DNA from 2 places in the Bacillus halotolerans genome. Region 2 is predicted to be linked to the other one. Evidence: a T-box and tRNA genes for the amino acid it is inferred to sense, from the RefSeq annotation. Region 2 holds a T-box; the other holds one or more tRNA genes.
What was found. The T-box of region 2 lies ahead of tyrS (tyrosine--tRNA ligase). A T-box ahead of a tRNA ligase gene usually reads a tRNA of that ligase, here a tRNA-Tyr.
Positions count from the first base shown of each region.

Region 1 (10,628 bases), 480 kb from region 2:
ATGTCTAAGATGGACAGAAGACCGGATGTGATGACATCTGAAATGAACCCCCCTAAAGGCATGAAAACGACGTACGTCAATATTCCAGTGATCAAAAGCGAAACTGTTGGAGTTACGATAATATCGAGTGATTGAGGAATAAAGCGGCGGACGAATTGTTCTGTGTAAGCAATGAATATAGCTGCGAATAGAACGCCGATGAGCCCTCCCCTGCCGGGAAGAAGCTGTTCTCCGAATAAGCTGATCTTTGCGATTTCCGGGTTAATGATCAGAATCCCTGCAAGAGCGCCGAGAGCGGGCGTCCCGCCAAATTCTTTTGACGCGTTAATGCCGACGAGAATGCCGAGATAAGTGAACAGGCCTGATCCGATGACTGTCAATACAATTGCTGTTTGTGATTCAGCAGAGAGCCAGCCGGCTTGGATTATCGCTTTGGTAATTCCGGTAATTAAGCCTGAAGCGACGAGTGCGGGAATGAGAGGTATGAAGATGCTGGCTATTTTACGTAAAAAAAGCTTAAACGGGGTGGCGTTCTTACGATTGATATCGGATTTCTTTTTGGCTGCGGCCTCTTTTAGATTAAAATCTTCTTCTGATGATACCAGCTTCGAAAAAGCGGCGGTGACATGATTAACGACACCAGTGCCGAGGATAATCTGCAGGGTTTCAGCTTCGACGACTCCAAGGACGCCATCAAGTTCTCTTAACGCCTTACTATCCGTTTTGCTGACATCGTAAGGCGTAATGCGCAAGCGGGTCATGCAATGCGTATAGGAAGAAATATTGGATTTCCCCCCGCATAGCTCAAGGATTTTTTCCGCCAGAGTATTGTAGTGTTTTTCTTTGCTCATACAAACCCCTCCCTTTCAAGATGCCTTATGTCTTTCTCATAGATTTGATTGCTTCTCTCGTTTTATCAATGCAGCCGACCGTTTCTTCATACTGCTCGGCCGCCATGCTTAAAAACAAAACATCAATCATAAAAAGCTGGGCGAGACGGGAGGAAGTGGCTGCGCTTCGAATCAGGGCCTCGTTGGAATGGGCTGTATATAATGAAACGTCGGATAATGCAGTGACGGAGGTTTGGCTGAATTGTGTGAGGCTGATGATTGTGACGCCTTTTTCCTTTGCCATCGAAAGCAGCTCGATGATTTCCTGTGTCTCACCTGAAAATGAAATGGCAAATACAATGTCTTTCTTATCTGCATTTGCGATTAAAGATGCCACAAGATGAGTGTCCGTGAAAGCAGTCGCCTGTTTATGAATTCGAAGCCATTTTTGCTGGGCATCCTTGGCGACAATTCCCGAGGCGCCCAGACCGAAAAAATGTACAGTGTTCGCTTGAAGCAGCAGAGAAACGGCGCGCTCAAGCTCTTGATAATCCATGAGATCTGAGGTGTCTTGAATTGCTTGAATAGCATTGCCGGCTGCTTTTTCAGAGATGGAAGGCAGCGATTCATGAGGAGCGATGTCCCGGTAGCCTTGAACAGCAGGTTTTGCCAGATCGCCCGCTACCCTCATTTTTAAATCCTGAAATCCTTTTAGTCCCAGTGATTTGCAGAGCCTGATGACGGCAGCGTCACTTGAATTAGCTAAGGCGCTGATTTCGCTGACTGTGCTTTCTATCGCTTTGTGGGGATGGGCTAATATGTAGTCCGCAAGCTTACGCTCTGATTGTGGCAGCTTGTGTTTCATTGATTGAATGATAGCTAAACCGCCTGTCGCCATTACTGTCTCTCCTTATCATGAATGGTAGTTTTCAATTGCTTTGTCTATAAAACCGTTCGCTTCATCAAGCAATGTCTTCGCTTTGTTTTGATCTGTGCTGGTTTTGAGCATAACAATTGCTGTTTTGACATGAAGATTCGCCTGTTCAAGTGTGTATTGCGCTTTCTCATAAGAAACGTCTGTAAGGCTTTGAATGATGCTGATGGCGCGTTCTTTTAGTTTTTTGTTGCTGACATTGACATCCACCATCAAGTTTTCGTAGACCTTGCCGATTTTGACCATTACAGCGGTGGATATCATGTTTAGAATCATTTTATGAGCGGTTGCGGCTTTCATACGTGTCGAGCCTGTAATGACTTCTGGCCCGACGACGACTTCAATGCTGTGATCAGCGTGTTTGCTGATGGCAGATTGACTGTTACAGGTAAGGGAGACGGTGTTTGCTCCGATTTTGCGGGCGTATTTCAGCGCACCTGCTGCATAAGGCGTACGGCCGCTTGCTGCAATCGCGATCACTGTATCGGCTGAGGTGAGATGGATGGATCGTAAATCCTCGGCCCCTGCTTCTTCATGATCTTCAATCCCCTCAGCCGCCTGCAAAAATGCGTTGGGACCGCCGGCCATTAATCCGATTACCTGATCAGGACTGACGCTGTAGGTCGGAGGACATTCAACTGCGTCCATCACACCGAGTCGGCCGCTAGTGCCTGCACCTGCGTAAATGAGCCGTCCGCCATTTTGAAAGGATTCATACGCGCATTCGACGGCTGCTTCGATATCGGGAAGGACACGCTGAACGGCGGCAGCGACTTTGATATCTTCATTGTTAATCATTTTTAAGATATCGAGGGTATTAGCTTTGTGTATTTTCGATGTTTGGCTATTGCGTGATTCCGTTGTAAGATTGTGAAGATTCAATTGTTCTGACATGAGGATGCCCCCTGTGTAAAAATAAATATATCTCAATATTCAGTATATTCATTTCTGTTATGATATTTCAACTATCATTTTTAATTTTTGAAACTTTATTTCAAAAGAGGCTATAAGAAATAATGAAGTATCAGCTGTTCGCCAAGCGGCCCGATTTTTCGGCGTCCTTTATCAAGAAATCCGGTTTTCATATAAAGCTGCTTTGCACGGGTGTTCAGGTGATTGACGGCTAAAATGATTTCATCGCACCATGGGAAATACCCGTTAACAAAAGAGGGGAGCTGAAGCATGGCTTTTTTCGCATAGCCTTGTCCGTGGTGGGCAGAGTTTAATGATAAGGAACTGAGCAATAAAGCAAATGGATTGTTGGAATAGGGAGCAATGGTTTCTTTTGACGTATGTAGAATGAAAAAGCCTATTGGCAGATCACCTTTTAAGATGACAACCGGATAGCGCTCCTGAATGCTTAGGGCCTGGGTCAGCACCTCTTTAGGGAGAGCGGTAAAGCGTTTGTCATCATCGTGTAAAGTAAATGCGTAAAGCTCCGGCAAATGCTCAGGCTTATAGAAGGATAAAGAGATATCTTGCATCATGATGAGCCTCCTTACAATATGTCGTCTAACTGGTTTTCAGAAATTACACGGTACCCCGCTTGTTTTAATAGCGCGGCGGTTACTCCGTTTCCAGCGATTTTTTTGCCTGAAAATGAGCCATTATAGATGAAATTGCTTCCGCATGATGGGCTGTTTTCTTTCAATATGACGGCAGAGGCGTTGATTTCTTTTGCGTAGGCCAATGTTTGGGCCGCGCCCTTCATATATAAATCTGTTACATCTTCTCCTGAAGACGTTATGATTTTCGCGGCTCCACTAAGAACATCCTCACCAGTGCCTCCGATGATTTCTGCTGGTTCTCGGGGAGTGGAGAAGCCGCCGAGAAGTTCAGGGCAAGCCATCACTGCTTGTTTTTCTTCAATCAGTTTTCGGATTTTCTCTGATGCGGCATGCGAACCGTTGTATCTGCATTCAATGCCGCCGAGGCAAGAGCTGACTAGTATCATATTGGTTTCTCCTCTCTTAATTCGATCTATATCTATCTTAAAATAAATGATAAATGTTAGGAGGCTTTTTCAGTTAAAAAAGGGGTTAAAAAGTTTGAAAATAAAAAATTTAAATTTCCTCTTTACAAAAGGGGGGGAACCTGTATATAATAACTTTTGTCAGCTCGACGAGAACACAAACGGCCCGTTGGTCAAGCGGTTAAGACACCGCCCTTTCACGGCGGTAACACGGGTTCGAATCCCGTACGGGTCACCATTTGGAGGATTAGCTCAGCTGGGAGAGCATCTGCCTTACAAGCAGAGGGTCGGCGGTTCGAGCCCGTCATCCTCCACCATCTTGCCGGTGTAGCTCAATTGGTAGAGCAACTGACTTGTAATCAGTAGGTTGGGGGTTCAAGTCCTCTTGCCGGCACTGTTTTTCTTAAAAATATGGAGGGGTAGCGAAGTGGCTAAACGCGGCGGACTGTAAATCCGCTCCCTCAGGGTTCGGCAGTTCGAATCTGCCCCCCTCCACCATCATTGGGCTATAGCCAAGCGGTAAGGCAACGGACTTTGACTCCGTCATGCGTTGGTTCGAATCCAGCTAGCCCAGTCACAGACACCTTTTGATCAAAGGTGTCTTTTTTCTTTTTGAAAAAATCATTCCAACTTCTAACTGTTCAGTCTGTATAATAATTTTAAAAATATGTTAAGGTAGTTTATTCACAAATTGCCATCTACACCCTGCCAAAAATTTGTTAAACTTATTTTATAAAAAAATTGAAACCTTTAGAAACGAAGCTCGTATACATACAGACCGGTGAAGGCAGAGGTTAGATAAATATGGAAATGATGATTAAAAAGAGAATTAAGCAAGTCAAAAAAGGCGATCAAAATGCATTTGCGGACATCGTAGATATTTACAAGGATAAAATTTATCAGCTTTGCTACCGTATGCTTGGCAATGTGCATGAGGCGGAAGATATCGCACAAGAGGCTTTCATCAGAGCGTACGTCAATATCGACAGTTTTGATATCAACCGGAAATTTTCAACTTGGCTTTATCGAATTGCGACCAACTTGACCATTGACCGCATTCGCAAAAAGAAGCCGGATTATTACCTCGATGCAGAAGTGGCGGGTACAGAAGGCTTGACGATGTATTCCCAAATCGCCGCAGATGGAGTTTTGCCTGAAGATGCAGTCGTATCGCTGGAGCTTTCACACACGATTCAGCAGAAAATATTAAAGCTTCCTGACAAATACAGAACTGTCATTGTATTAAAGTATATTGATGAACTCTCATTAATTGAAATCGGCGAGATTCTGAACATTCCTGTGGGGACTGTAAAAACGCGGATTCACAGAGGCAGAGAGGCTCTTAGAAAACAATTAAGGGATCTTTAAGTGGGGTGATGAAATGAGCTGTCCTGAACAAATTGTGCAGCTTATGCATATGCATCTTGATGGAGATATCCTTCCGAAAGATGAACAAGTATTAAAAGAACATCTGGAGGCATGCGAGGAATGCAGAAAGCATTTTTATGAGATGGAAAAATCCATTGCGCTCGTCCGGAGCACATCGCATGTCGAAGCCCCCGCCGATTTTACCGCTAACGTCATGGCAAAATTGCCTAAGGAGAAGAAAAGAGCTTCTGTGAAAAGATGGTTCAGATCCCATCCGGTTATCGCGGCTGCTGCGGTATTCATCATTTTGATGGGCGGAGGATTGTTAAACAGCTGGCACAATGACCACAACTTCAGCGTGTCGAAGCAGCCGAATCTGGTCGTGCAAAACAACACTGTGATCGTGCCTGAAGGTGAGACGGTCAAAGGTGATGTCACCGTCAAAAACGGCAAGCTGATTATTAAAGGGAAAATAGACGGGGATGTAACCGTTGTAAACGGAGAAAAGTATATGGCCTCTGCTGGACAAGTCACCGGTCAAATTGAGGAGATTAATCAATTATTCGACTGGACATGGTATAAAATGAAGTCTGCGGGGAAAAGTGTATTCAATGCATTAGACCCGAACGGAGAAGAGTAAAGCGTGTTGTGCGCTTTACTCTTTTTTTAGGTTCTCAAACGGCTGGCATATTTCACTTGCCAAAACGAAATGTGGTATAATGGGCTCGCTATGTAAAGTACATATGCGTAACACATTAAACTTCAAAATACGAAATGACTGAATTCTTGGAGGACGAGGAAATGGCTTTTGAGGATATCCCTTTTTTGCAGTACCTCGGCAATGCCGTTGATATTCTCCTTGTTTGGTATGTGATATATAAACTGATTATGGTGATACGCGGCACGAAGGCGGTTCAGCTCTTAAAAGGAATCGTTGTGATCGTGCTTGTCCGTATGGCCAGTCAATATTTGGGCCTCAGCACGCTTCAGTGGCTGATGGACCAAGCGATAACATGGGGATTTTTAGCAATTATTATTATCTTTCAGCCTGAGCTGAGAAGAGCGCTTGAACAGCTTGGACGGGGCCGTTTCTTCTCGAGGAGCGGCACGCCGGTTGAGGAAGCGCAGCAGAAAACAATTGAGGCTATAACGAAAGCGATCAATTATATGGCGAAACGCCGGATCGGCGCCCTTTTAACCATTGAGCGGGATACGGGTATGGGGGATTATATTGAAACGGGCATTCCTTTGAATGCAAAGGTCAGCTCTGAGCTCTTGATCAATATTTTTATCCCGAATACACCGCTTCATGACGGAGCGGTCATTATGAAAAATAATGAAATTGCCGCTGCCGCCTGTTATTTGCCGCTTTCTGAAAGCCCGTTCATTTCAAAAGAACTGGGAACGCGGCACAGAGCGGCTGTCGGAATCAGTGAAGTTACAGACAGTTTGACGATTATCGTGTCTGAAGAGACCGGCGGCGTCAGTGTGGCGAGGAATGGCGACCTTCACAGAGAGCTGACGGAAGAAGCGCTGAAAGAAATGCTTGAAGCAGAGTTTAAGAAGAACACCAGAGAGACTTCTTCTAACCGTTGGTATTGGAGGGGCAAGAAAAATGGATAAATTCTTAAACAACCGCTGGGCTGTGAAAGTCATTGCGCTGCTTTTCGCGCTCTTGCTTTATGTAGCGGTTAACAGCAACCAAGCACCAACTCCGAAAAAACCAGGTGAATCATTTTTTCCAACATCTACAACTGATGAGGCAACACTGACTGATATACCGGTTAAAGCATATTACGATGATGAAAATTATGTCGTGACGGGCGTTCCGCAAACGGTGAATGTCACGATAAAAGGTCCGACAAGCGCCGTGAAGAAGGCGAGACAGACAAAGAATTTTGAGATATACGCGGATATGGAGAAGCTGAAAACCGGCACGCATAAGGTCGAGCTTAAGGCCAAAAACGTGTCGGATGGGCTGACGATATCCATTAATCCGTCCGTGACGACCGTCACCATTCAAGAACGCACGACAGAAAGCTTTCCTGTTGAAGTGGAGTACTACAACAAAAGCAAGATGAAAAAAGGCTATTCTCCGGAGCAGCCGATTGTCAGTCCTAAAAATGTACAGATTACCGGTTCTAAAGCCGTGATTGATAATATTTCTCTTGTGAAAGCTTCGATAAACCTGGAAAATGCAGATGAAACGATTGAAAAGGAAGCGAAAGTGACTGTCTATGATAAAGACGGAAACGCGCTTCCTGTCGATGTGGAGCCCTCGGTCATCAAAATTACCGTTCCGGTGACAAGTCCGAGTAAAAAAGTGCCCTTTAAAATTGAGCGGACAGGAAGCCTTCCTGACGGGGTCAGCATAGCGAATATCGAATCAAGTCCCAGTGAGGTGACGGTTTACGGCTCGCAGGATGTCTTGGATTCTCTTGAATTTATAGATGGTGTCAGCTTAGATTTAAGCAAAATCAAAAAGGATTCTGATATCGAGGCAGATATTCCGCTTCCTGACGGCGTCAAAAAAATCTCGCCGTCAAAGGTGACGTTGCATATAGAAGTAGATAGTGAAGCGGATCAGACGTTTGAGAATGTCCCTATTAAGACTGTAGGGCTGAGCAGCTCACAGAACATTGAATTTCTGGATCCGGAATCACAAACGATAGATGTTACGGCCAAAGGCTCTCCCGGCAACATAAAAAAACTGCAGAAATCAGACATAGAATTGTATGTGAATGTATCTGATTTAGATGACGGAGAGCACAGTGTGAAGCTTGAAGTAAACGGGCCTCAAAATGTAACCTGGTCCTTGGGGCAGAAAAATGCAAAAATCAAGCTTACGTCTAAAAAAACGAATACGACAACAAAAGATAACAGCAATACGACGTCAGGGAACCAGGATGACACTGATGACAAGACGAATGACAAAGAGAATAATCAGCGAGAAGATACAACGAACAGCGATAAAAACAATGATGATCAAAATCAAGACGAAAACCAAGATCAAAATCAGGATCAGGATGAAGATGAATCAAATACAGGTTCACAATCTTCATCAGAATAAAAAAGGAGCGATTATAAAATGGGCAAGTATTTTGGAACAGATGGTGTAAGAGGTGTTGCCAACAGCGAGCTTACGCCTGAGCTGGCCTTTAAAGTCGGACGTTTCGGCGGGTATGTGCTGACAAAAGACAAACAACGTCCAAAAGTGCTGATAGGCCGCGATACACGCATCTCCGGCCATATGCTGGAGGGAGCCCTTGTCGCCGGACTTTTATCAATTGGCGCAGAAGTCATGCGTCTGGGAGTCATTTCTACACCTGGTGTTTCCTATTTAACAAAAGCGATGGATGCAGAGGCGGGCGTCATGATTTCTGCTTCTCATAACCCAGTGCAGGATAACGGAATCAAGTTCTTTGGAGGAGACGGATTTAAGCTTTCTGATGAACAGGAGGCTGAAATTGAGCGTCTGATGGATGAACCGGAGGATAAGCTGCCAAGACCGGTTGGAGCTGACCTGGGACTTGTAAACGACTATTTTGAAGGCGGCCAAAAGTACCTGCAATTCTTAAAACAGACTGCCGACGAAGATTTTACAGGCATTCATGTTGCGCTTGACTGCGCACACGGAGCGACGTCATCGCTTGCGACACACTTGTTTGCCGATTTAGACGCAGACGTGTCGACAATGGGAACTTCTCCGAACGGATTAAACATCAATGACGGAGTTGGATCGACTCATCCCGAAGCGCTCAGTGCGTTTGTAAAAGAGAAAAATGCTGATATCGGCCTTGCGTTCGATGGTGACGGCGACCGCCTGATCGCAGTCGACGAAAAAGGAATTATCGTTGACGGCGACCAAATTATGTACATATGCTCAAAATACCTGAAATCAGAGGGCCGCTTAAAGGATGATACGGTTGTTTCCACAGTCATGAGCAACCTCGGTTTCTATAAAGCGCTTGAAAAAGAAGGGATAAAGAGCGTGCAGACGGCTGTCGGCGACCGCTACGTGGTAGAGGCGATGAAAAAAGACGGCTACAATGTCGGCGGTGAACAGTCCGGCCACTTAATTTTCCTTGATTACAACACAACAGGTGACGGATTATTGTCCGCCATTATGCTGATGAATACATTAAAAGCGACAGGCAAGCCGCTGTCAGAGCTTGCGGCTGAAATGCAGAAGTTTCCGCAGCTTTTAGTCAATGTGAGAGTAACTGATAAATATAAAGTCGAAGAAAACGAAAAAGTAAAAGCCGTTATTTCTGAGGTTGAAAAAGAAATGAACGGCGACGGCCGGATTTTAGTGCGCCCATCTGGCACTGAACCGCTCGTTCGTGTGATGGCTGAAGCGAAGACGAAAGAACTGTGCGATGAATATGTTAATCGCATTGTTGAAGTCGTCCGGTCAGAAATGGGATTAGAGTAACGAAATCTATAAACAGAGAGCGAACAAGACAAGTGCGACTCACATATAATAATTATGAGACAGGCGGCAAAGTTGTTTAAAAAACAATTGACCATTCTTGGCACATGCTGTAAAATCAAGCTTGTCTTGTTCTTGTTTTCTAGAGGCAGGAAAGACGGGATTTTGTTTCACTTATAATTATAGCGCCCGAACTAAGCGCCCGAAAAAAGGCTTAGTTGACGAGGATGGAGGTTATCGATTTTTCGGCGGATGCCTCCCGGCTGAGTATGCAGATCACAGCCGTAAGGATTTCTTCAAACCAAGGAGGCGACTCCTTGAACAAAGGGAAATCACATGATCTTCCATAAAACATGTAGGAGGGGACGATTGAAAGTCCCCTTGAAAAATGACTTTCTTCGTCTCCTTTTACAATCTTAGGAGGAAGAAATTATGTGTGGAATCGTAGGTTATATCGGTCAGCTTGATGCGAAGGAAATTTTGTTAAAAGGATTGGAGAAGCTTGAGTACCGCGGCTATGACTCTGCGGGTATCGCAGTTGCCAACGAACAGGGGATCCATGTGTTTAAAGAAAAAGGACGCATTGCCGATCTTCGTGAAGTTGTGGATGCCAATGTAGGAGCAAAAGCAGGAATTGGCCATACTCGCTGGGCAACACACGGCGAACCAAGCTATCTGAACGCTCACCCGCATCAAAGCGCACTGGGCCGCTTTACACTTGTTCATAACGGCGTGATCGAGAACTATGTTCAGCTGAAACAGGACTATTTACAAGATGTAGAGCTCAAAAGTGATACCGATACAGAGGTAGTCGTTCAAGTAATCGAGCAATTTGTCAACGGAGGACTTGATACAGAAGAAGCGTTCCGCAAAACACTTACACTGTTAAAAGGCTCTTACGCAATTGCTTTATTCGATAACGATAACAAAGAAACGATTTTTGTAGCGAAAAACAAAAGCCCTCTATTAGTTGGACTTGGAGATACATTCAACGTCGTGGCGTCTGACGCGATGGCAATGCTTCAAGTTACAAACGAATATGTAGAGCTGATGGATAAAGAAATGGTCATCGTGACTGATGATCAAGTTGTT
Region 1 is NZ_CP029364.1:1,808,642-1,819,269, reverse strand. Features, by position in the region: gene DIC78_RS09150 (PTS transporter subunit EIIC) at 1-851, opposite strand, end outside; gene DIC78_RS09145 (MurR/RpiR family transcriptional regulator) at 877-1,728, opposite strand; gene murQ (N-acetylmuramic acid 6-phosphate etherase) at 1,744-2,658, opposite strand; gene DIC78_RS09135 (GNAT family N-acetyltransferase) at 2,769-3,251, opposite strand; gene DIC78_RS09130 (2-thiouracil desulfurase family protein) at 3,263-3,718, opposite strand; tRNA gene DIC78_RS09125 (tRNA-Glu) at 3,900-3,974, shown strand; tRNA gene DIC78_RS09120 (tRNA-Val) at 3,978-4,053, shown strand; tRNA gene DIC78_RS09115 (tRNA-Thr) at 4,058-4,130, shown strand; tRNA gene DIC78_RS09110 (tRNA-Tyr) at 4,150-4,234, shown strand; tRNA gene DIC78_RS09105 (tRNA-Gln) at 4,239-4,310, shown strand; gene sigW (RNA polymerase sigma factor SigW) at 4,541-5,104, shown strand; gene rsiW (anti-sigma-W factor RsiW) at 5,118-5,744, shown strand; gene cdaA (diadenylate cyclase CdaA) at 5,906-6,727, shown strand; gene DIC78_RS09085 (CdaA regulatory protein CdaR) at 6,720-8,174, shown strand; gene glmM (phosphoglucosamine mutase) at 8,193-9,539, shown strand; gene glmS (glutamine--fructose-6-phosphate transaminase (isomerizing)) at 9,969-10,628, shown strand, end outside.
Region 1: it has a tRNA-Tyr gene. The T-box ahead of tyrS (tyrosine--tRNA ligase) is inferred to sense a tRNA for this amino acid. The anticodon was not compared.

Region 2 (10,628 bases):
ATCGCGCAATTTCGATCGACAGCCAGCCGGTTTCTCGGGGAAGCATGGATAAAAGAGCTGATCGATCAGTTAACCGAAGTAAGCCCGGAATTTAAAAAATGGTGGAACCACCACGAAGTGTTAGGCACTCACGCAGGAGAAAAAGTGCTTCTTCACCCGGCAGCGGGCACAATGGTAATGGAGCATATGACATTGCAAATTTATGATTCACCGGATTTGAAACTGACCATTTATCGGCCGTTAGAGAAAGAAAATACGGCAGATAAATTGAAAGCTTTACTTGTAGACAGCTAAATAGCTTATTACCTTAAAAAGACGGCAGAAAGCGCCGTCTTTTTTTATTTCATATCTTCATAAATGTCAGAGGCTTTTGCCTTTATTTGTTTCTTATTGGCTTTCGGTTTTTTCTCTTTTTTCACAGCTTCATAGACAGAGGCTGTCACAAGGTCGCCAGCCTGCTGAAGGCGTTCTTTGCTGATATGTTCAATAGAGTCTTCAGGGGTATGGTACCATGGCTCTACTTCTTCTGTTTCCGGATCTCCCCAAATAAAGTTAGCGGAATCTATACCGGCTTCATGGAACGGCACATGATCGGATGAGCCTCCCTGTGTCAGAGACAGGCTGTCGAATCCAATTTTTTCAGCGGCCGTATGGCTGGATTCCCAAACATCGTTAGATTGTCCGTCCAATGTGTTGACATACAGCTCAGACGCATTCTCCCAGCTTGTACCCACCATGTCTAAGTTGAAGTTCACTTCGCTTCGTTTCAACTCTTTTTCTGATAGATGATCTACATAATGAGAGGAGCCGAGCAGGCCGAGCTCTTCAGCGCCAAAGGCGATAAAGCGGATTTCCTTGTCAGAAGGAATGCTTTTCAAGACGCGTGCCATTTCCAGCATGACAGATGTGCCTGATCCGTTGTCATTTGCGCCGGGCGAGAAAGGAACACTGTCATAATGGGCTGTAACGTAGACAATATCAGGATTTTTGATGTTCTTTGGTTTTTTGATACCGATGATGTTCTGAGAGGTTTGGTTTGAGAATGCTTTTAGTTGTAAGGTTGCTTCTTTTTGCTGGATAAGAGTTTCACCGTCTTCTTTCTTAATTCCGACGACAGGAATGCTGACTGTATTTCCTGATAGATTTGGGGTGACAGGCACAAGGCTTTCCTTATTATTGTAAATGATCACAGCCGTTGCGCCGGCTGTCTCGGCATTCCTGGCTTTCTCATAAAATGTCAGGTCTCCTCTTGAAATCAAAGCGATTTTCCCCTTGGCGTCAGCGGAGAAATCATCAGGATATCCTAAACCGGCGTGATAAAGCGGAGCGTTGAGGCCCTTTTCTTCAGTTGGTGTAGAGCCGGATGCCGCCCGAATGAGGATCTCACGGCCTTCTGAGGATAGCGTTCCTTCAAGTCGGTCAGGAATGCCAAACGTTTGAACCTTCACATCCAGTTTTAATTTTTTCAAGGATGAAGCGATCCATAAGGCACTCTTTTTTTCGGCAGATGTCCCGGCTATTCTGGGGCCGATTGTTTCACTAAGCTGTGAAATGGTTGAGTATGCGCGCTTTGCTTTGAATGGGAGCTCGCGCTGGCTATCTGATATTTGAACAGCATGCGCAGCAGGGGTGACACTCTGTGCCGGCAAGAGAACCGTGCCGGCCGTTAAAACGGCCATCGTCATTACAGTCAAAAGCTTTTTCATAAATATGAACCTCCCCTAATGTTTGGATGGGGAATATTTCGGGATGCTAAAGGATTTTCCTGCAAATTGAAGCGCATTTTTGAAAAGACAGTTCTTTATACCTGAAAAAAACGCTTATGAAAGCCGATTTCATAAGCGTCAGGACATCAAATTATTGGAGTTTTAAAAACTTGCGTTTGCCGACCTGGATGATCATATTCTCCTCTATCTCTGCATCGGCGTTAATGTCTGTTATTTTCTCTCCGTTAATCCGGACACCGCCGTTTTGAATCATGCGGCGCGCCTCGCTTTTCGAAGAGAGAAGATCAAGAGTGACGAGCAGATCGGTCATCGCGATCGTTTTCTCACCTTTCCAGTTCACAGCCGGAATATCCTCAGGCAGGCTGTTTTCCTGAAAGACTGTTTTGAAAGATTGTTCGGCTGCTTCAGCGGCTTCTAATCCGTGGTACATTCGGACAATCGTTTTGGCTAAAAGCATTTTGGCATCCCTTGGGTGAACGGCGCCGGTTTCTAAGTCCTTCACGAGCCGTTTTTTCTCTTCAAGCTCCAAGTCCGTTGCCAAATGAATGTATTTTTTCATCAGGCTGTCGGGCAGTGACATTGTTTTCCCGTACATGTCGTTCGGATGTTCGTCAATGCCGATGTAGTTGTGTTTCGATTTCGACATTTTCTCAACACCGTCCAAGCCTTCCAAAAGCGGCATCAGGATGACGACTTGTTTTTCTTTGTTGTATCGTTCTTGAAAATGCCGCCCCATCAGCACATTGAAATGCTGGTCTGTTCCGCCTAATTCAATATCGCTTTCCAGAACGACGGAATCGTATCCCTGCATCAACGGGTAAAAGAATTCATGCAGGGAGATCGGCTTTTGCATGGCGATGCGTTCTTCAAAGTCATCGCGTTCCATCAGGCGGGCTACTGTTATTTTGCCTGCCAAGTCAATAACGTCCTCCAGATGCAATGTTTTCAGCCATTTCGAGTTGTAGTGCAGCTCGACTTTTTCTGGATCAAGCACTTTCCCGAATTGCTGGAAGTATGTTTTGGCGTTGTGCTTGACCTCTTCATCGGTCAGCTGTTTTCTGGCCGCGGACTTGCCTGTCGGATCACCGATTTTTCCTGTGAAATCGCCAATCAAGAGCTGCACAATGTGGCCGTTTTCTTGAAATTGGCGAAGCTTGTTTAAAACGACCGTATGTCCCAGATGAACATCCGGTGCAGAAGGATCTAATCCGAGTTTAATTTTTAGCGGTGTGCCTGCCGCAATCGATTTGACAAGCTTGGCCTTTAATTCCTCCGGCGGTATGACTTCTTGGGCGCCTGTCATATATAGATTAAGCTGTCTTTCGACTTCTTTTTGCTGTGCTGCTGTGAGCTGATCAAATGTTTTCATCGTTCTTCCTCCTTTTTTAGAAACACAAAAAGAGCCGCATCCCGATAAGGGACGTGGCTCAATGCACGCGGTACCACCCTGGTTGAAGACATTGTCTTCCGCTCATTCGAATAACGGTTTCCCGTCCTTTGCTACTAACGTTCACAAAGAAAGCTCGGGGAGGTAATTCGCTTTTGCCTGTGTGCCGGCTCGCACCTTCCGCCGGCTCTCTGAAACAGGGAGACAAACCGCTACTGGATTCCCGTCAAAGCTTATGATGTATGAAGATTGTCCGCTACTTTTCTAAGCAGTCCTGTCAGGGTTTTCTGCTCCTCTTTTGTCATGCCCGTAATCAATTGCGTTTCCCCTTTGTGAAACTCGGGGTAGAGGTTTTCGATCGCTTGTTTGCCAGATTCAGTGATTGTGACAAAAACCAGTCGCCGATCTCTGGGATCGATGCTTTTGGAGCAAAAGCCCTTTTTTTCGAGCGTTTTGATCACGTTGCTTGCTGTTGCTGTTGAAATGCCTGACAGCTCAGCGATTTTTCTCGTTTCGAGTTTGCCCCATACCCATAGATCGTAAAGAATGGAGAAAGCGGTCCAAGATAATTTGTAAGAAGAAAGAACCTCAGTCTCCATTTTGACACGGAGCCTTTGCGCAGACCGATACAGATTCGTCGCGATCGAAATGGCTTCCAGGTTGAGTGACTCAACGGGCATTTGTTTAAGCTTGCTTAGTGTGTCATGCTCTTCTTTGCGAAGCTGCTGCTGTTTATCTAAACGTTCCATTTGTCGCCGCCTTAAATTATCAGAATCATTAGCTATGAAATGAATTGTAGCAGAGACGATGGTGAACTTCAAGCCTATATTTTTCGGTTGCATAAAAAAAGCCAAAAGAACACCACAATAAAGAAAAACCCGCAGACGGGGGTGCAGTTGTGCAAAAATATGTTCAAGGCGTGTATAAACATGATCCGTTTCATCTGTTTTCGACAGAGCATGCAGTGACATTAAGCTTGATCGGCATGCTTGCCATTCTTTTGTTTTTGTTCCGCCGGCCACTCAGCCGGCCAGCATTCAGTACATTTCTGCGCTATTTGTTTGTGTTTCTTTTGCTTGCTTCACAAATTGGTTACCAAATATGGATGATCGCCGCGGGCAGGTGGTCGGTGCGGACTTCTCTGCCCCTTCAGCTGAGTGACTTGTCTGTGTATTTATCAGCTATTATGCTGGTGACAAAAAGCAGAAAGCTGTTTGTGTTTTTGTATTTTGTCGGCATCGGAAGCTCCCTTCAGGCGCTTCTGACCCCAGACCTTGGTATGTTCTCATTTCCGCATGTGCGGTATATTCTCTTTTTTATGTCGCACGGATCCGTGTTTCTGTCCTGTTTGCTTATGGCGGTGATTGGCACGTACAGACTCAGACAGCGCTCTTTATGGGTGACTGTATTGATTGTCAATCTGTACGGAGGCATCATTTATCTGGTTGACCGCTGGCTGAATGCGAATTATATGTATTTAACGAAAAAGCCGGGCGGTTCTTCGCTATTGGATGTTCTCGGGCCTTGGCCATGGTATATCGCCTCAGCTGAAGCCATTACGATCGCGAGCTTTTTCATCCTTTATTGGCTTTATCGGATATTCAAAAAATAACACCTTTTTTGTTGTAAAGCACATTCTATTCAAAAAAATATTGGAGATTAGTGTTTAATTTTCTGAAAAAGGGAATGTAACTTGTACAACACAAAGGGAGATGAATACCATTGAAGAAAGATGAAATTATGCATATCGTATCATGCGCAGATGATAATTATGCTCGTCATTTAGGTGGGATGTTCGTTTCTTTATTGACAAACATGGACCAGAACAGAAAAGTAAAGCTATATGTGATTGATGGGGGAATTGAGCCTGATAACAAAAAAAGGCTGGAAGAAACCACATTGAAGTTCGGCGTGCCGATTGAGTTTTTAGAAGTGGATGCCAACCAGTATGAACATGCTGTGGAAAGCAGCCACATTACAAAAGCGGCGTATTACCGCATTTCGATTCCTGACTTAATTAAGGATGAGAGCATTAAGCGGATGATTTATGTCGATTGTGATGCACTTGTCCTCGAGGATATTTCGAAACTATGGGACTTGGACATCGCTCCATACACCGTTGCTGCTGTGGAAGATGCGGGGCAGCATGAACGTTTGAAAGAAATGAATATCACTGACACGGGAAAATATTTTAACTCTGGTATTATGGTTATTGATATGGAACCTTGGAGAAAGCAAAACATCACAGAAAAAGTTCTCAACTTTATCAATGAAAACGGTTCTGAAGATTTTCTTGTGTTACATGACCAAGATGCGCTGAACGCGATCTTATATGATAAGTGGTATGAGCTTCATCCGCGCTGGAACGCTCAAACATACATCATGTTAAAACTGAAAACACCTTCGACACTGTTAGGACGGAAGCAATATAATGAAACGAGAGAAAACCCGGCAATCGTCCACTTCTGCGGCGGAGAAAAGCCTTGGAACTCCAATACAAAACATCCGTATCGCGATGAGTATTTCCATTACATGTCCTATACAAAGTGGAATACGATCGGAAACCCGGCTATCAATCAATAATCTATATATGAAAAAACGCTTTTGATCATCTCAAAAGCGTTTTTTGTTTGTCAGCGGGCCACTGACCGATGATAAAAGCGCTGAATATGCATGGCGATATAGCACAGTTCTTTTTCAGGAAATTCAAAGCCGTATTCTTTTTTCACAAATGTGCCGATGCTTTTGGCGCATAGGAAAGCATCCTTGAATCTTTCTTTAATGATGGCGATCATTTCTGAATCCAGCTCGTAAATGGTTTCGCCTGCTTTGATATGCTGAATGGCAAAGCGCAAATGGGTCACGAGCCTTTCGTAAGAAATGGTATCCTCCACAATGTTGATTGACAGCTGGGTTTCAATAATGCCGATAATATCACGGATCATCGTTGTAATATCAAGTGTCTGTGTCATGTCGCCGGCGTTGTTTCTCGCTGTGTGAATGTGCATGGCGATATTGCCGATTTCATCCTCAGGAATCTCAATGCCCAGTTTCTCTTTAATCAGCGCTCTAGCCCACATGCCAATTTGGAATTCCTTCGGATAAAGAACTTTGATCTCATTCAGCAGCGGATTTTTGATGACCATTCCGTTGCTCAGGCGTTCGATCGCAAATGAGAGGTGGTCTGAAAACGCAACGTGAATCCGTTCGTTGATTTTGATGTTGAGTTCTTGTTCAGCATGGGAAATAATTTGCTCGGAGATTTGAATATGGTCTTCCGGCAATGTTTCTAAAATCTCTTCGAATTGTTTATAGTCAGGTGTATCTTTTCTGACGAATGTTTTTTCGATTTTAGACGGATCGACAATATCATTTTTTCTTTTGTCGAACGCAATTCCTGCACCCAAGAGAATCTTCTCTTCATTTTGATCCTTTACGACGATTGCATTATGATTTAAGATTCTTTTAATTTTCATAGCTTTTTGTCCTTTCATCCCCCGTTTTATGAATGAAATCGAATAAATCCAGTTATTCTGTCTCTTCTTTAAACCCGAGAAACAATGTAGCTATAAAAGCAGAGACGGCCGCGATCAAAAAACCGATCATATAATGAACAAAATTCGCAATGCCAAACGGCAGCACGATTGAAATCATCGGGATGCCGGTCAGTCCGTAGGAATTCGAAACGACGTGTGCCCCAACTACATACGCCCCGCCGAGAGCGCCTCCAATAGCGGCTCCGATAAAGGGGCGGATCAGCTTCACATTTACTCCGAAAACAATTGGCTCCACAATGCCTAAAAAAGCGGTAAGGGAAGCGGGGAGCGCGATTTTCTTCAGGCTTGACTGCTTCGTTTTGAAGAAAACCGCCAGTCCCGCTCCGCCTTGCGCCACATTCGCCATTGACCATATCGGCACCAAAAAGTTCACACCCACATGAGGGTCAGCAAGCAAAGTCGCTTCAATCGCATAAAAGCTATGATGCAAGCCTGATAGAACGATAGTGGAATAGATGCCCCCGAAAAGAGCACCGGCAGCAATGCCCGCGTGGTGATAAATGTATTCAATCGATTGTGATATGACCTGGCCGATGATAGCTGCGGCGGGGTTCATCACAATCAGTGCGAGACATCCTGTCACCATCACAGTGATAAAGGGAATGATCACGACATCAAGTGACTTGGGCACAATCGTTTTTAAAAGCTTCTCAATTTTGCTCATGATATAAATGGAGAGAAGAATCGGTATAATGGCGCCCTGATAGCCCATCAATGGAATGTGCAGCCCCCATATGTCTAAGGAAGCGGGGGTTTTGCTGCCGAGCATGGATGGATCAAGCAAATCAGGATGAGTCAGAAGCCCTCCTATCAATGCCCCTAAAAATGGGTTGCTGCCAAATTGTCTGGCGGCACTGAAGCCAACCAAAATCGGCAGCAGAATAAAGGCGGTGCTGGACACGAGATCCAGCATTTTGATCCACGGGCTGTCGGCAGAGAACCAGTGAAAGACCTGAATCATGCCGATCAGCCCCATGAGCAAACCGTTTGCTGTTATCGCCGGGATAATCGGCATGAAAATATCGGACAGCGTTTTAGCAAATGTTGTGACGGGGTTCAGTTTGCGTCTGGCATGTTTCTCTTGAACAGCCTCTTCAGAAGGCGATGCCTCCCACACACAAACGACTTCTTTATAAATTTTGTTGACGATACCTGCCCCAAAAATAATCTGGAACAGGCCATATCTGAAAAAGGTGCCCTGCACACCTTGCAGATTCTCAATAGCACGTATGTCGATTTTCGTTTCATCCTTTACTTCAAAACGAAGACGAGTTGTACAGTGGCTGATGCTGATAATGTTGCTTTTTCCTCCTGCGAGGAGCAATAATTCTTTCGCAATTTCTTTTTGCAAACAATAAAAACCTCCTCTGCTGAAGAAAAGTCGGCTTGTTCATCGTATCAAATGAAAAGTTGACAATCAAAATGAAAAAAGTGAGAAAAATGTAAAGCGTGCAGAGCCATCAAAAAATGCCCTCGTCGGGTGACGGGGCATTACGAAACATATAAAGCAGAAATGTCATTGGCGCCGTTACGAGCCCAACACGAAAAGAAGAGTTAAAATGCCTTCTTTTTCTAGGCACTAATACTCCCTTTGCATCGTTGGGTCTTGCCTGCTTGCCAGTCACAATCCCGCAATATGCAGTTGATATCTGTAATACCGTTCATTTTATGCTGTTCACAGCAGGATAGCAATAGTATGAAAAGCCTGTGAAGCAAATGGGAAAAAGGTTGCGTACACAGTTTAACAGACGAAAAAACCTTTAAGACGTAACACTCATCTTAAAGGTTTTTCAATTATTTCTTCGGCTTAACGGCGTTCAGCCGTTTTTGCAGCTTTGTTTTTTCATGGGATGCTTTTAATTGATTTACTGCGGACTGAGCGGCTGTTTTTGATTTTTTTGTCTTGTCTTTTTCCGCTTTTTTCACTTTGGCTTTGGCTGTTTCGACTTTTTTGGCTTCAGCTGCTGCCACTTTTTTCTTCACTTTATCTAACCGTTTTTGCAATGACGTTTTGTCTTTTCCGGACTGAAGTTCATTGACGGCCTTTTGGGCTTTCGCCGCGTTTGCGTCAGTTGATTTCTTTTCCGCTGCGGCGACTGATTGCTGCGCCTTTTTTACATTGCTGCTTTTCACTTTGTTGAGACGCTTCTGCAGGGACGTTTTTTCTGAGCCTGCCGGAAGCTTGCTGACTGCCGATTGAGCGCTGCTGACATCTGTTTTCTTTTTGCTTTTTTCCGCTTTGGCGACTTTGTCCTTTGCTTGCTTTGATACGATATAGCGCTTGACCTGATCTAACCGTTTTTGCAGGTTCTTTTTATCCGTGCCGTTCGGCAGTTTGTTGATCGCGGCTTGTGCTGTATCAACGGTTTGCTGGGTTTTATACTTTTCTGCCTTTGCCACTTTGTCCTTCGCGTCTTTTACATTTCTGTATGCCTGAACGTTATCCAGTCTTTTTTGCAAAGCTTTTTTGGCGCTGGAATTAGGCAGCTTGCTGACGAGCTTTTTCGCTTTGTCGATATCGGCTTGTGTTTTTGTCTGTTCGGCTTTTTTGACCGCTTGCTCAGCCGCCGCGTACGCTTTATCTGCCTGCTGGGCTTTATACCGGATCAGGCCATAGCCGAATTGCTGATCGCGGCCCGTAATTCCGAGATCAACGATGTTTTTCTGCATGAGGGCGCGAAGCTGCACGTTCGTGTTACCAGGATCACGCTGTTTTAATAACGCAAACATGGCAGCGGCGTGCGGGGTCGCTTGGGATGTGCCGCTTCCCGTCGCGTAATATTGATGTAAATACGTGCTCGTGATGTCTGTTCCCGGTGCTGAAAATTCAACTTGATTTCCTGTTGTTGAAAAGGCTGCAAGCTGATTGTGTTGATTTGTCGCTGACACTGCAACGACACTGCTGTATGCCGCCGGGTAATTTACTGGCTTGCCGTTTCCTTCATTTCCGCTTGCGGCAACGAGCAGTACGCCTTTTTCATATGCTTTGTCCATGGCGTCATGAAGAATCTGGCTGTCTGAAGACGTGCCAAGGCTCATATTGACGATATCCATTCCATTCGCTATCGACCAGTCGATCCCTTTGAGAAGACCTTGAAGATCTCCCGAGCCGTTCTGATCCAGCGCTTTAACCGCATATATTTGTGCTTCCGGTGCGATGCCGTCAATTCCGTAGCCGTTATGCTTAGCGCCGATAATCCCGGCGACATGTGTTCCGTGGCCGTTATCGTCTTTGTAAGAAGAGGTGTAACTGACAGCTGAGTACCCGCCGGAAATCGACAGGTCGTCGTGGGGGGAGATCCCGCTGTCAATGACAGCGATTTTGACGTTTTTGCCTGTCAGCCCCTCCTTCCAAGCCTGTTTGACCTGAATCGGTTCAAGATTCCATTGTTCGAAGTTGTCAGTGGTGTCGGCGTTCTCTGACAGTACTTTGAGGTCTGTATTGTTCGCTGCAGTGAACGTGACATTGTTTTCGACATACAAAATATCAGGATCCTGTTTGAATTCTTTTACTGTCTCTGGATCTGCTGTAACAGCTACCGCCGGAAGATGCTGATACTGCTGCTCAACCTCAGCATCACTGTCCAGGACGGTTTCCTTGCCGTCTTTGTTTTTATAGACCACAATGACCTCTTTCTCGCTGCTGGTTTCTGCATGTGCAAGAGGCTCTAGGGCGAGAAAACTGAAAAACAGAGTGACTGATACAACAAGTTTGCAAAATGTGGTTTTCATGGTTCTGCTCCTTTTTCTATGATGTTTGATATATATATCGGAGGAAAATGTGATTTTGATAATAAAGAGGAAAGATTTCTTCGTTGACAGGGTTGTTCAGAAGAATGCAGATTTTTTCCACAGAAAGAGGAAATTTTCCGCATGAATTTGTAAGCGTTTTCAAAATAAGATAAAGAAAACATTGCAAAGGTTGTTTACAAAGCAGTGAAAAAAGGGGGCTTTTCA
Region 2 is NZ_CP029364.1:2,289,157-2,299,784, forward strand. Features, by position in the region: gene DIC78_RS11690 (helix-turn-helix transcriptional regulator) at 1-294, shown strand, start outside; gene DIC78_RS11695 (M28 family metallopeptidase) at 339-1,706, opposite strand; gene tyrS (tyrosine--tRNA ligase) at 1,858-3,096, opposite strand; T-box leader at 3,141-3,353, opposite strand; gene DIC78_RS11705 (MarR family transcriptional regulator) at 3,348-3,863, opposite strand; gene DIC78_RS11710 (YwaF family protein) at 4,013-4,726, shown strand; gene DIC78_RS11715 (glycosyltransferase family 8 protein) at 4,837-5,697, shown strand; gene sacY (transcription antiterminator SacY) at 5,748-6,590, opposite strand; gene DIC78_RS11725 (sucrose-specific PTS transporter subunit IIBC) at 6,643-8,022, opposite strand; gene DIC78_RS11730 (minor protease Epr) at 8,466-10,403, opposite strand.